One region of the Pseudomonas sp. P39-UII1 genome, then DNA from elsewhere that is predicted to be linked to it. Evidence: riboswitches for the same ligand, from Rfam matches in the RefSeq annotation. Region 1 holds a riboswitch; each other region holds the start of a gene.
The links. A riboswitch is a leader RNA that binds a small molecule or an ion and turns the genes downstream of it on or off. The one in region 1 is predicted to bind cobalamin.

Region 1 (4,420 bases):
TGGCCCAGATCACCTGCAGGTAGATCACGCTGGGCGGCAGCTGGAAGGTCCAGGCGAAGTTGACCAGGGTGAACTCCAGCACCACCAGGAACAGGCCGCGCTTGAACAGGAACGCCGAGACATCGCTGCGGCCCTGGTACTTTTCGCCGTACAGCCAGGCCGACAGGCCGGTGAGCAGTACGAACACCGGCGCGCACAGGTGGGCCAGGGTGCGGCTGGCGAACAGCGACGGGTCGGTAACGTCGATGGCCATCGGGTCGCTGACCTGACGGTGCAGGAAGAACGTCTCGCGAACGTGGTCGAGCAGCATGAACAGAATCACCAGGCCGCGCAGGGCGTCGATGCTCTGCAGGCGCTGGGTGAGCAGGGTGGGGGTGGCGGCGGCACTTGTCATGGAAGAGGGTCGCAGGCAGGAATGGATGTCAAATGAAACGTTATCTTATAACTATTCCATGACTGCCTGGTAGTGGTTTTTGTGCTGTTCATGCGGGCCTCATCGCCGGCAAGCCGGCTCCCACACGGCGCTGCTGTACCTGTAGGAGCCGGCTTGCCGGCGATGAGGCCGGTACAGCCAACTCAGATCAGAAGCTGTAATCCACGGTAGCAAAGTACGACCGCGGCACGCCCATGATCCACTGCGTGCCACTGAACGCCGAGGCCACGTACTCCCGGTCGAACAGGTTGTTCACCTGCAACCCGAGCCGCACGTCCGGCAACACCTGCCAGCCGATGTTGGCATCGACCACGGTGTACCCCGGTGCGCGCTGGGTGTTGGCAGTGTCGGCGTAGCGCTCATCCACATAGCGCGCGCCAATGCCGGCTTCCACCTGCTGGCCGAACCCCTTGGTCAGCCACAGGTTGGCGGTACGCCGTGGCACATTGGCCGGGCGGTTGCCGCTGCGGTCCTGGGGCCCACCGCCGGCCGTCTCGTCGAAGTCGTCATACCTGGCGCGCAACAGCGAGGCATTGGCAGAAACCTGCCATTGCTGCGGCAAGGCCAGCTCCAGCGTCGCCTCCAGGCCATCGGAGGTCTGTTGCCCGGCCTGCTGCTTTTCGTGGGTGAGCGGGTCATCCACCAGCAGCTTTTTCTTGACGATGTGGAAGGCCGCCAGGGTCCACTCCCCGCGACCTTCCCAGAAGCGTTGCTTGAGGCCCAGCTCGGTCTGCTTCGACTCGGTCAGGTCGTAGTTCATCTGCGTCGGGCTCAGGCTGATCAGGTTGTTCACCCCGTCCTCGCTGGTGGAATACTGGCCGTACAGCGACAGGTTGTCAGTGGCTGCAAACACCAGCCCGGCGCGCCAGTTGCCGCCTTGCAGGCTGCGGTCGCTGCGCGTGTTGTTGGTGAGGTTGTCGCGGTCGATGTGGTTCTGGTCGCGGCGCACGCCGGTCACCAGCGACAGGCGCTCGGTCAGTTGCAGGCGGTTCTCGGCAAACAGGGCGAAGGTGTGGGTGGTGGAAAGGGTTTGCGGGCGGGTGGGCGAATCGCTGTGGAACCCGCCCGGGGCCGGTTGCCATGGGTCGATGTAGTCGCCGCCGACGTCGTTGTACGGCGCGTTGCTGTCCACGTTGAAACGCACCTTGTTGTACTCGGCACCGACCAGGGTCCTGCTCGCCAGGCCAAACAACGAATGGTCGAAGGTGAAGGTCTGGCGGTCACCGATCTGCTCCTGGTTGTGCTTGATCTGCAGGTAGCTCTGGCGCAGCAGCTGCCCACGGTCGGCATCCCAGCTGTAGTCCTCGGCGTTGCGCCAGTGGCGGCGGCTTTTGATGTAGTAGAGCTGGTTGCTGGCGCTGAGCTGGTCGTTGATGGCCCAGTCGGTAGTGAGGCGGGTCCACTCGTCGTGGTAGCGCTGCACGTCATTCTGGATGTTGTAGTTCTTCTTGCGCAGGCTGCTGCGGTAGTGCCCGTCGATCAGCGGGGTGCCGTAGTAGTTCGCCGGCTGCGCGTCGCCACGTTCATGGGCCAGGGTGAAACTCAAATCGTCGCTGGCGTCGAAGCGCAGCGCCGCGCTGAGTGCCAGGCTGCGCGACTCGGTGCGGTCGACCCAGCCGTTGCCCGCCTGCTGGTTGAGGGTGAGGCGGTAGCTCAGGCGCTCGCTGAGGCTGCCGCCGCTGTCCAGGCCGAGTTGTTGGCGGTCCCAGGAGCCATAGCCCAGGCGCAGGTGGTTGTGAATGTCGCCGGTCACGGGCTTTTTCGGGATGACGTTGATCACTGCACCGGTGGCGCCTTCTCCATACAGCACCGAAGCCGGGCCGCGAATCACATCGATGCGCTCGACCATCCACGGGTCGACCGGGAACGTCTGGGTGCCAGCACCGGTATACAGGCGCGCGCCGTCGAACAAGGTCATCACCGAACCTTGCCCGGTAAAGCCGCGGGCCGACAGGCCGGTGCCGCCATCACCCGGGCTGCCGACGAAGGTGATGCCCGGCGAGCGGGTCACGGCGTCCTGCACGGTGAAGTTGTTGCGTTGCTGGATCTGTTCGGCGGTGATGCTGCTGGTACTGGCCGGGGTTTCCAGGGCGCTGAGGTTCAGGCGTGAACCAGCCTGGGTCGGCGTGGCGAGGTCGACGTGTTGGTCATCGCGGGTGTCGGTGACGGCCGTGGACGGCAGCGCCAGGACGGCTGAGCCTTGGTCATCGGCCAGGGCTGGCAGGGCGACGGCCAGGCAGGCCGCCAGAGGGTGAAGCTTGAAGAAACGGGACATGTCTTTCCACTGCTGCAGGAATGAATGGATCCCGGTGGAAAACACGCAAAGGCGCAACCGCACACGCAGGCGCGCACGCGGATACCGGCCTGCGCCCGCCCACCGCGGGTTGCCAAGTGAAGCCTCAGGCCGGTCTCCGGGCTTGCGAGGGTCATGACGCCTTCACCTTCCCATGCAGGTGCACAGTGGTGTGTCGAAGGTATCGCTCGCTTACCGTTGCGGGGGCAGCGCCGGACTTGTCGTGGAACACGACGCACCGGCTTCCCGTTTCACCCTGCGCACGGCGGCGCAGGACACCTGAAACTGGCGCGCATATGACCACTCGCGGGCACGCGCGTCAATCATGTGGAGGGTTGGCAATAGTGTGACGAAACACAGAGTTGGGCGAATTTGATGATTTTTTTCCGAACTTTCGCGGCGGGGCTATTCTCGTAATGAGGGTTCGCCATTCGTTTCGCTGTCATGGAGACTTCACGCATGCGTACTCGTTATCTGTTACGTCATACCTGCATTCTTGCCCTGATGGGCTCACCTCTGGCGGCCACTGCCGCACCCAGCACCGATCCATTGTTCACCCTTGGCCTGTTAGGCGCTTACGACGAATTCAACTTTCATGGGGGGCAGCAAAGCCAGTCGGAACACGTGGGTGAGGGTGGCGTTTTCGCCAACTTCGGTAACAAGATGACGGCCGAATCCGGGTTCATCTACCAGGTCGGTGCAGAAGGCAAATACACCAAGCAGAAGGACAACAAGCTCAAGGAAGCCCAGGCTAACCTCGACCTGGGTTGGCGGGCGGCACTGGATGCGCGCAACTTTGTCGATGTGATCGTGGGCGCGGGCTACGCCTGGACGCGGTTCGAAATCGAGGGCCGCAGGCTGGACAGCGACTTGACCTACAAAGGGCCCTACGCCAAGGCGGCGCTCGGTTACAACCATCAGTTCGATGCGGCAACGCTGCGGGTGGAGGCTGGCGTGCGGCGCAGCATCGATGGCAAGGTGAAGCTCGATGTGGAACGACTCGGCAGCGACAGGGCGGACACGAGGGACCGCACCAACCCGTATGCCGAGATCAGCCTGCTGATGAACCAGCAGGGCGACTTCCCGATTTATGCCGGGGTGTATTACACCCGCACCAACTACGAGCTGGACGAAGACACCTTGCTGGCAGACAACACCGAACTCAAGCGTGACGAGTACGGGGTCAAACTGGGCCTGTCGTTCTGAACCTGAAGGGTTGAAACGTAGCGGCCCCTTCGTGGCGCAAGCCTTGAAGAGGCCGGTACATTCGGGGTTGCTTGCCGATCAATGCGCCCCTGCCGATTTGCTCAGGTCGCTTTGCGCCCACTCGGTGTAAATGCACGCATCCGCTACCGCCCAACGCACCTTCACGGTATCGCCCGGCTGCATCGGCATGCCAGCGGCCGACAATGCTTTCACGGTCATTTCCGTACCGCCTGGGGTCATCACGTGGCAGGTCTGGCTTTCGCCAAGGAACAGCACTTCGCCGACTTTCGCGATGACCTCGTTCCAGCCCGTGGGCAACGGTTCGCGCGCCGCTTGTTCAGTGGTCAGGGCCAGGGCTTTTTCCGGGCGCACCATGATCAGTGCGTCCTGCCCGGCGGCCAGGCCAGGTGTCAGGCGGATCGCCAGCGGCTGGCCCTCGAAACTGCCGGCGCCATGGCCGCTGGCCTTGATCTGCAGGAAGTTCGAGT
Region 2 (4,420 bases), on a different contig from region 1:
CTGGGGCTCGAACAGCGAAACCCAGCCCATGCCAAGGCCTTCGGCACGGGCCGCCAGCCAGAGGTTCTGAATCGCGCAGGCCAGCGAGGCCAGGTCCATTTCCGGTAAGGTTCGGCGGCCGAAAATGTGTGGCTCACGGTTGTCCATCAACGCCGCCACCCACAGTTCGGCGCAATCGTTGATGCCTTCGACCTTGAGCTTCATGAAGGCGTCGGTACGCTCGCCCAAGGCCTCGGCCGTGCGCAACCGCTCCTGCTCTACCAGCGCCTTGATGCGCCCGCGCAGTTCGCCCTGCGTGATGCGAACGAAGCGCCACGGCTGCATCAGGCCAACGCTGGGGGCCTGATGCGCGGCGCCGAGCAGGCGGCCGAGCACCTCGGGGGCCACCGTGCCGCCGGCAAAGTGGCGCATGTCGCGACGCTCGCCGATGGCCCGGTAGACCGCGGCGCGCTCGGCATCACTGAAGGCGTGTTCGCTCATGGCCGCAACAGCGCCGCCGCCGCCTCGGGGTTGGACGGGAAATAAAAGTGCACGTAAGACGCAGTGAGCCGGCCCAGGCGGTAGACCGCTTCGTTACCGCGCCCACCATTGGGGCTCAGGCCCCGGGCAATCGGTTCCAGCGCGGTGCTGGTCAGCGAGTGGTGGTAGGTATGCCCGCGCAGGGTACCCTCGGGCAGCTCGACGGCCTGCAGGGCAAGCGCTGCCAGGCGTTTCTGCATGGTCGCCTCGCCCGGCAGCAGGCCGAGCAGCGCAGCACGTTCACCGGCAACGTCGGTCAAGGCATCGAGCAGGTAGAGCATGCCGCCGCATTCGGCCAGCAGGGGCTTGCCCGCGGCGTGATGGGCACGGATGGCTTCGGTCATCGGCGCGTTGGCAGCCAGGGCATGGTGATGCAGCTCGGGATAGCCGCCCGGCAGGTACAAACTGTCCACATCGGGCAGCGCCTGATCGTGCACAGGCGAGAAGAATGTCAGCTGGGCGCCCAGATCGCGCAGCAGGTCGAGGTTGGCGCCATAGGTGAAGGCAAACGCTTCGTCCTTCGCCACGCCGATGCGCACGCCAGCCAGCGACGCGGCGCAGGGCTGCGGCGAGGGTTCGGCGAAGGCCACCGGCGGCGGCAATGCTGCATCGCAGCTGCTGCCCAGGGCTTGGGCGGCAGCGTCCAGGCGCGCATCCAGGTCATTCAGCTCACTGGCCTGCACCAACCCCAGGTGGCGGCTGGGCAGCTCGATGCCGCGCTCGCGCGACAGCCCGCCGTACCAGCGCAGCCCCTCGGTAAGGCTGCCTTCAAGCAGTTGCGCATGGCGCAGGCTGCCCACCCGGTTGGCCAGCACACCGGCGAACGGCAGGTCGGCCTGGTAGCGCGCCAGGCCCAAGGCCAGGGCGCCAAAGGTCTGGGCCATGGCAGTGCCATCGATCACCGCCAGCACCGGTACGCCGAAGTGGCGGGCCAGGTCGGCGCTGGACGGGGTACCGTCGAACAGCCCCATGACCCCCTCGATCAGGATCAGGTCAGCCTCGCCCGCCGCTTCCCACAGCAGGCGGCGGCTCTCTTCGGCGCCGATCATCCACAGGTCGAGCTGGTACACCGGCGCACCGCTGGCGCGCTCGAGGATCATCGGGTCGAGAAAATCAGGCCCGCACTTGAACACCCGGACTTTACGCCCGAGGTTGCGGTGCAGGCGGGCCAGGGCCGCAGTCACGGTGGTCTTGCCCTGGCCAGAAGCCGGGGCCGCGATCAGTACGGCCGGGCAGTGTCGCGTGTGGCTCACAGTTCGACGCCCTTCTGCGCGCGGATGCCCGCCTGGAACGCATGCTTGAGCATGCCCATCTCGGTGACCGTGTCGGCCAGCTCGATCATTTCCGGCTTGGCCGCGCGGCCCGTGACGATCACATGCTGCATGGGGGGACGCGCCTGGATGTCGCAGAGCACCTGGTCGAGGTCGAGGTAGCCATGCTTGAGCGCGATGTTCAGTTCATCGAGCACCACAAACTGCACGGACGGGTCTTGCAGCAATTGGCGCGAAACCGTCCAAGCCGCTTCGGCGGCGGCGATGTCGCGCTGACGATCCTGGGTTTCCCAGGTAAAGCCCTCGCCCATCACGTGGTAGCGCACCTGCTCGGGGAAGCGCCGGAAGAACAGCTCCTCGCCGGTGCTGTTGCGGCCCTTGATGAACTGCACCACGCCGCACTGCATGCCATGGCCCAAAGCGCGCGCGAGCATGCCGAAGGCCGAGCTGCTCTTGCCCTTGCCGTTGCCGGTAAGTACCAGCAACAGGCCGCATTCGTTTGGGGAATTGGCGATGCGCTCGTCGATGACTGCCTTCTTGCGCTGCATGCGCGCCAGGTGGCGTTCGTCGCGGTCGGTGAGTTCGCTCATGGGGGTACTCCGCAGGCTGACGCCACGCGAAGAAGCGGCGACAGGTCGATAGACAGGCAGGCGGAGAGCGCGCAGGAGCCGTGGCCAGACGCCACGGTGCACCGCGCATCACCCTCCGTGATGCCGTTGGCAGTGACAGGCCGGTCTCCGGGCTTGTGAGCGGGCGTCGGCCCGGCCTGCGCGCCTTCCCGGATGCTGGCATCCAGTGGCCCTGCGCGGCCTTTGACTCACCTACCGTTGCGGGGGCAGCGCCGGACTCGCGCCCTTTATGGCGCCCACCGGCTTCCCAGTTTCACCCCACCCAGACAAGGCTGGCAGGGCACCTGAAACACGCGCGAAGGTTAGAGGGTTGAATGGGGAGCGTCAATCGAACGGGGGTGATTTCACAAAGCCCATCGCCGGTTGCCGACGATGGGCTTTGAGCTTTAGCGACGAATCAGCGCCAACACTGCATCGGTCACTTCACGGGTGGTGGCCTTGCCGCCCAGGTCAGGCGTGTGCAGGCCACTTTCGGTGACCGCTTCGATCGCGGCCATCAGCTCGCGCGCGGCAGCGTGTTCGCCCAGATGCTCAAGCATCATCACCGCGGTCCAGAAGGTAGCGATGGGGTTGGCCACGCCCTTGCCGGTGATATCGAACGCCGAGCCATGGATGGGCTCGAACATCGACGGGAAGTCACGGCCGGGGTTGAGGTTGGCGGTGGGCGCGATGCCCAGGCTGCCGGACAGCGCAGCAGCCAGGTCGGACAGGATGTCGGCATGCAGGTTGGTGGCCACCACCACATCCAGCTGCTCGGGCTTGAGCACCATGGTCGTGGTCACGGCGTCCACCAGCTCGCGGGTGGTGCGCACATCGGGGTAATCCTTGGCCACCTCCTCGAACACCTCGTCCCACAGCACCATGCCATGGCGCTGCGCGTTGGACTTGGTTACCAGGGTCAGGTGTTTTGCCGGGCGAGTGCGGGCCAGCTCGAAAGCGAAGCGGTGGATGCGCTCGACGCCAACGCGGGTGAAGGTCGAGACCTCGGTGGCCACTTCGATCGGCAAGCCCTGGTGGACACGGCCGCCACTGCCGGAGTATTCCCCTTCGGAGTTCTCCCGCACGATCACCCAGTCAATTGCCTTGCCCTTGGCCAGCGGGCTGGTCACCCCTGGCAACACGCGGGCCGGGCGTACATTGGCGAACTGATCGAAGCCCTGGCAGATCGGCAGGCGCAGGCCCCACAGCGACACATGGTCCGGTACTTCCTGGCTGCCCACGGCGCCGAAGAAGATGGCATCGAAGGTTTTCAGCCTTTCCAGGCCGCCCTCGGGAATGTATTGGCCTTCGCGCAGGTAACGCTCCGAGCCCCAATCGAAATGCTCGAAATCGATGCCGAAACTACCGCGCTTGGCAGCCAGTGCCTGCAGTACCTCGACACCCGCGGCGATCACCTCGACACCAATGCCATCACCCGGAATTGCCGCGATCTTGTAGTTGCTCATGCCTCGACTCCCATGCTTGTTGTGGCCCGCCGGGCTTGTGCTGGCGGGTATGAGCCGAGTATATGTAGTGAACCCAGGGCAGCAGTTAACCCTGAATTACCTCTTAAGTAACCATGGGTTAATGATGAATCCAACACAGGACCTGGGCTTCTTTCACCTCCTGGCCAAGCAAGGCAGCCTGGCAGCCACCGCACGCGAGCTAGGCGTCACGCCGCCGGCGGTGAGCAAGCGCCTGGCAGCACTGGAGGCACGCCTGGGCGTGCGCCTGGTCAACCGCACCACCCGCTCCATGAGCCTGACCGCCGAGGGCGAGCTGTACTTCGCTCACGCCGCGCGCATCCTCGTCCAGGTCGATGAAGTGGAACAATTGATCGGCCGCCACCGCGCCGAGCCCAAGGGCTTGATCCGGGTGAACGCCTCGCTGGGTTTTGGCCGCCGCTACATCGGCCCGGCCCTGGCCGACTTCTACGCGCGCTACCCGGACATCGAGGTGCAGCTGGAAATCAGCGACCACCCGCTGGACTTGGCCAGCCACGGCTTCGACCTGGGGATTCGC
Region 3 (4,420 bases), on a different contig from region 1:
CGGCAGCGGCTGCGGCGCGTCCCAGCTGTAATCGCGGCCCAGCCACTGGTTGGCCAGGCACTTGAACAGGTTGACGGCATTGGCCTTGCCGCCCTGGCGCAGGTAGTGCCAGAGGCGCTCGGCCGGTTCACCGGTAACGGTGCCAAGGCCGGTCAGCTCAGGGTCCGGGCGGTCGTCACCCGGCACCAGAATCAGCTGCACGCCGCGCGCGGTCAGCTCGACCAACTGCTCGACGCCATAGCGCCAATAGCCGACCCCACCGTGCAACGACACCAGGATTACCTTGGCATGGCGCAGTACCTCGTCGATATACAGATCGACCGAAGCATGGTTCTGCACCTGCATGGGGTTGGCCAGGCGCAGGCTGGGAAAGTCGTCTGGCAGTTGCTCGGCGGTTTCGGCGAGCAGTGCCAGGTGCGAGTCGCCGCTGCAGAGGATCACCAGCTCGGCGGGTGTCTGGCCGAGGTCGGCGATGCTGTCGTCCGGCACGAAGCCGCCGGGCTGGGTCCGCAGCAGGTGCATGGGTCAGGCGCCCAGGGCTTGGCGCAGGCGCGCTTCCAGTTGCGCGGCATCGAGGTCCTGGCCAATCAGTACCAGGCGGGTCATGCGCGGCTCGCCAGCGCGCCAGGCACGGTCGAAGTGCTTGTCGAAACGGGTGCCCACGCCCTGGACCAGCAGGCGCATCGGCTTGCCGGGGATGGCTGCGAAACCTTTGGCCCGCAGAATGCCGAACTCCACTACCAGCTGGGTCAAGGCGTCGAGCAGCAGGGCTTCGTCGGCTTCCGGCAGGTCGATGGAGATGGAATCGAAGGCGTCATGGTCGTGGTCATCATGATCGTCGTCGCCGTCATGGTGGGCGTCATGGTGGGTGCGACGGCCATCGATGTGCGCTTCCGACTCAGCGCCAATACCCAACAGCACGTCCAGCGGCAGGCGGCCGCTGCTGGCTTCGATCACCTTGACCGCAGGCGGCAGTTCTTCGGCGACTTCGGCGCGCACCTTGGCCAGGCCTTCGGCGTCGATCAGGTCGGCTTTGTTGAGGACCACCAGGTCGGCACTGGCCAACTGATCGGCGAACAGTTCGTGCAGCGGCGATTCGTGGTCCAGGTTGGGGTCGAGCTTGCGCTGGGCGTCGACCTGGTCGGGGTAGGCGGCGAAGGTGCCAGCGGCCACGGCCGGGCTGTCGACCACGGTGATTACCGCGTCGACGGTGCAGGCGTTACGGATTTCTGGCCACTGGAAGGCCTGTACCAACGGTTTTGGCAGGGCCAGGCCGCTGGTTTCGATGAGGATGTGGTCGAGGTCGCCGCGGCGGGCCACGAGTTCGCGCATCACCGGGAAGAACTCTTCCTGCACGGTGCAGCACAGGCAGCCGTTGGCCAGTTCGTAGACACGGCCGCTGGCCTCTTCCTCGGTGCAGCCGATGCTGCACTGCTTGAGGATTTCGCCGTCGATGCCGAGCTCACCGAACTCGTTGACGATGACCGCGATGCGACGGCCCTGAGCATTGTCGAGCATGTGCCGGAGCAAGGTGGTCTTGCCCGAGCCGAGGAAGCCGGTGACGATGGTGACGGGGAGCTTGGCCAGTGTTTTCATGTCGCGTTGCCCTTGGCAGGATGGCGCGGGCATGCGGGACGAAAGCCTCGGGCCAGGCCGGCCGGGCTCGTTCGCCACCGGATCACCCCGCCCGGTTGAAAGTCGAAATCGTTGCGAGGCAGGTCTCCTGGCTTGCACCGTTCAGGCCTTGATCAGACAAGAGCCTGGCGGGATGACGCCTTCCCGCGCCTGGGCGCAGTGGCTGTGTCGATCCGTTGCCGGTACTTACAGTTGCGGGGGCAGCCGCGGCTTGTACCGCGTTCCCGTCTTAGCTTCGGTTTGGCCGAAGAACCTCGAAGCGGCAAGGCTACGCGGGGGGTGGCGGGTGGTCAACTCATGGCTTGAGATTTGTGGCGCCCTGGCGACCGAGCGCCGCGCGGGCGGCGCTCGATTTGCGCACCACCACGGCATTCAAGGAGCCCCCTTCGCGTCCCACTCCGCCTCCCCCCAACCCCATCAACCAATTGACGCCACCCCTGCCCCGTGCTCTCCTTACACCCTGCGTTCAGGTGCCCCCACGGGGGTGAAACGGGAAACCGGTGCGTCGCAGGCCCTCGACCAGGGCCCGACAACTCCGGTGCTGCCCCCGCAACGGTAAGCGAGCGAAGCGTCTAGACCACTGTGCCAAGCAGTACGGCATGGGAAGGTGACGCGTTCACAGGAGCCCTGCTCCTCCTCGCAAGCCCGGAGACCGGCCTGGCGTTCATGAACACCCCGCGGTGGGCGGGCGCTGTCGCATTCCCCTGGGCCATCCACGCCCGGGGCTGTCGCGCTCGCCTGTGCCCCGTTGCCCCTATAAAAAGCAAAGCAGAGGAACGCGTCATGCCCACCACCAGCGCCAAACACACCATCGCCACCCCCGTCACCCTCAGCCAGCGCGTCATCATCGCCGCCGGCGCCAGCCTGCTTGGCCTGTGCCTGATTTACTTCGCCGGCTTCTCGCACATCGAAGCCGTGCACAACGCCGCCCACGACACCCGCCACAGCGCCGCCTTCCCCTGCCACTGAGACCGCCCCATGATCAAGCGCATTGCCCGCACCGCCGGGTTCAGCGGCCTGCTTGCAGCGTTGCTGCTGACCCTGCTGCAAAGCTTCTGGGTCGCCCCGCTGATCCTCCAGGCGGAAACCTACGAATCGGCAGCCCCTGCCGCCGAGCACCATAGCCATGACGGCGAAGCGGCCGTTGCCCACGAACATGCAGCAGGCCATGAACACAGTGCCGAGGCCTGGTCGCCAGAGGACGGCTGGCAGCGCATCCTGTCCACCACCGGTGGCAACCTGGTCGTCGCCGTCGGTTTTGCCCTGATCCTCGCTGCGCTTTACAGCCTGCGTGAACCCAACCGCGTCAGCACCGGTGCGCTCTGGGGCCTGGCCGGGTTTGCGGTGTTCTGCCTGGCGCCCACCCTGGGCCTGCCGCCGGAGCTGCCCGGCACCGCCGCCGCCGACCTCGGCCAGCGCCAAAGCTGGTGGATCGGCACCGCTGCCGCCACCGGGCTGGGGCTGGCGCTGCTGGTGTTCGCCCGCCATTGGCTATTCAAGGTGATCGGCGTGGTCTTGCTGGCAGTCCCCCACGTGATCGGTGCTCCGCAACCCGACGTCCACCAAAGCCTGGCTCCTGAGGCCCTGGAAACCCAGTTCAAGATCGCATCCTGGGTAACCAATGCCGCCTTCTGGCTGGCCTTGGGCCTGCTCAGCGCCTGGCTGTACCGCCGCTCCAGCCACGCCTGATGGCAAACCAGCACCCACCGCCGGCCCTGTACGCCGGCTTTGGTTGCCGCCGGGGCTGCCCGGTGGACGTGCTCGACACGCTGCTGCGTCAGGCCCTGGAAAGCCACGGCCTGGCGCTGGCAGCGCTGCGCGGCATTGCCAGCATCGATTTGAAGGCCGACGAGCCAGGCCTGCAACAACTCGCCAAACGTTACGGCTTACCCTTGATGCTGTTCACCGCCAGCCAGCTGCACCCCTTCGAGCCCCTGCTCAGCCATCGCTCTGCGCTGGCCCACGCCCACAGCGGCTGCTGGGGTGTCGCGGAAAGCGCGGCCCTGGCCCTCGCGCACCTCGACCACGGCAATGCCAGGCTCCAGGTGACGCGGCAATCGCTTGGCCCCGCTACCCTCGCCCTCGCCTGCGGCGGATAATCGCTACATCCATTACCTGCAAGGAATCTTCATGACGGTCTACTTCATCGGCGCCGGCCCCGGCGACCCCGAGCTGATCACGGTCAAGGGGCAACGCCTGATCCGTCAGTGCCCGGTGATCATCTACGCCGGCTCTCTAGTGCCGACGGCAGTGCTCGAGGGCCATCAGGCCGAGACAGTCATCAACAGTGCCGAACTGCACCTGGACCAGATCATCGAGGCCATGCACACGGCCCATATAAAAGGCCAGGATGTGGCCCGGGTACACAGTGGCGACCCCAGCCTGTATGGCGCCATCGGCGAACAGATCCGCCATCTGCGCGAGTTGAATATCGGTTACCAGATCATCCCCGGCGTTACGGCCACCTCCGCCAGCGCCGCATTGCTGGGCTGTGAACTAACCCTGCCAGAGGTCGCGCAAACGGTGATTCTCACCCGTTACGGCGACAGCTCACCGATGCCTGCTGGCGAACAACTGAGCGACCTGGCGCGCCATGGCAGTACCTTGGCCATCCACCTGGGGGTCAAGCACCTGGCCCGTATCGTCGACGAACTTGTGCCCCATTACGGTCTCGACTGCCCGGTCGCCGTGGTGCACCGTGCAACCTGGCCGGATCAGGATTGGGCCCGCGGCACGCTTGGCACTATCGTCGAACAGGTGGCCGCCAAGGGCTTTCGCCGCACGG

Region 2: linked by a shared signal. The riboswitch ahead of cobO (cob(I)yrinic acid a,c-diamide adenosyltransferase) and the one ahead of ABEH27_RS07555 (TonB-dependent receptor) in region 1 are both predicted to bind cobalamin.
Region 3: linked by a shared signal. The riboswitch ahead of ABEH27_RS14725 (CbtB-domain containing protein) and the one ahead of ABEH27_RS07555 (TonB-dependent receptor) in region 1 are both predicted to bind cobalamin.

What each region holds. Positions count from the first base shown of each region.
Region 1 is NZ_JBDFPP010000004.1:108,452-112,871, forward strand. Features, by position in the region: gene ABEH27_RS07550 (heparan-alpha-glucosaminide N-acetyltransferase domain-containing protein) at 1-394, opposite strand, end outside; gene ABEH27_RS07555 (TonB-dependent receptor) at 582-2,708, opposite strand; cobalamin riboswitch at 2,818-3,024, opposite strand; gene ABEH27_RS07560 (outer membrane beta-barrel protein) at 3,186-3,932, shown strand; gene ABEH27_RS07565 (ABC transporter ATP-binding protein) at 4,011-4,420, opposite strand, start outside.
Region 2 is NZ_JBDFPP010000027.1:47,976-52,395, forward strand. Features, by position in the region: gene bluB (5,6-dimethylbenzimidazole synthase) at 1-480, opposite strand, end outside; gene ABEH27_RS23015 (cobyrinate a,c-diamide synthase) at 477-1,772, opposite strand; gene cobO (cob(I)yrinic acid a,c-diamide adenosyltransferase) at 1,769-2,380, opposite strand; cobalamin riboswitch at 2,501-2,722, opposite strand; gene ABEH27_RS23025 (tartrate dehydrogenase) at 2,806-3,864, opposite strand; gene ABEH27_RS23030 (LysR family transcriptional regulator) at 3,989-4,420, shown strand, end outside.
Region 3 is NZ_JBDFPP010000010.1:64,944-69,363, forward strand. Features, by position in the region: gene cobN (cobaltochelatase subunit CobN) at 1-522, opposite strand, end outside; gene cobW (cobalamin biosynthesis protein CobW) at 526-1,596, opposite strand; cobalamin riboswitch at 1,696-1,907, opposite strand; cobalamin riboswitch at 2,087-2,311, shown strand; gene ABEH27_RS14725 (CbtB-domain containing protein) at 2,419-2,604, shown strand; gene ABEH27_RS14730 (CbtA family protein) at 2,614-3,324, shown strand; gene ABEH27_RS14735 (cobalamin biosynthesis protein) at 3,324-3,734, shown strand; gene cobM (precorrin-4 C(11)-methyltransferase) at 3,766-4,420, shown strand, end outside.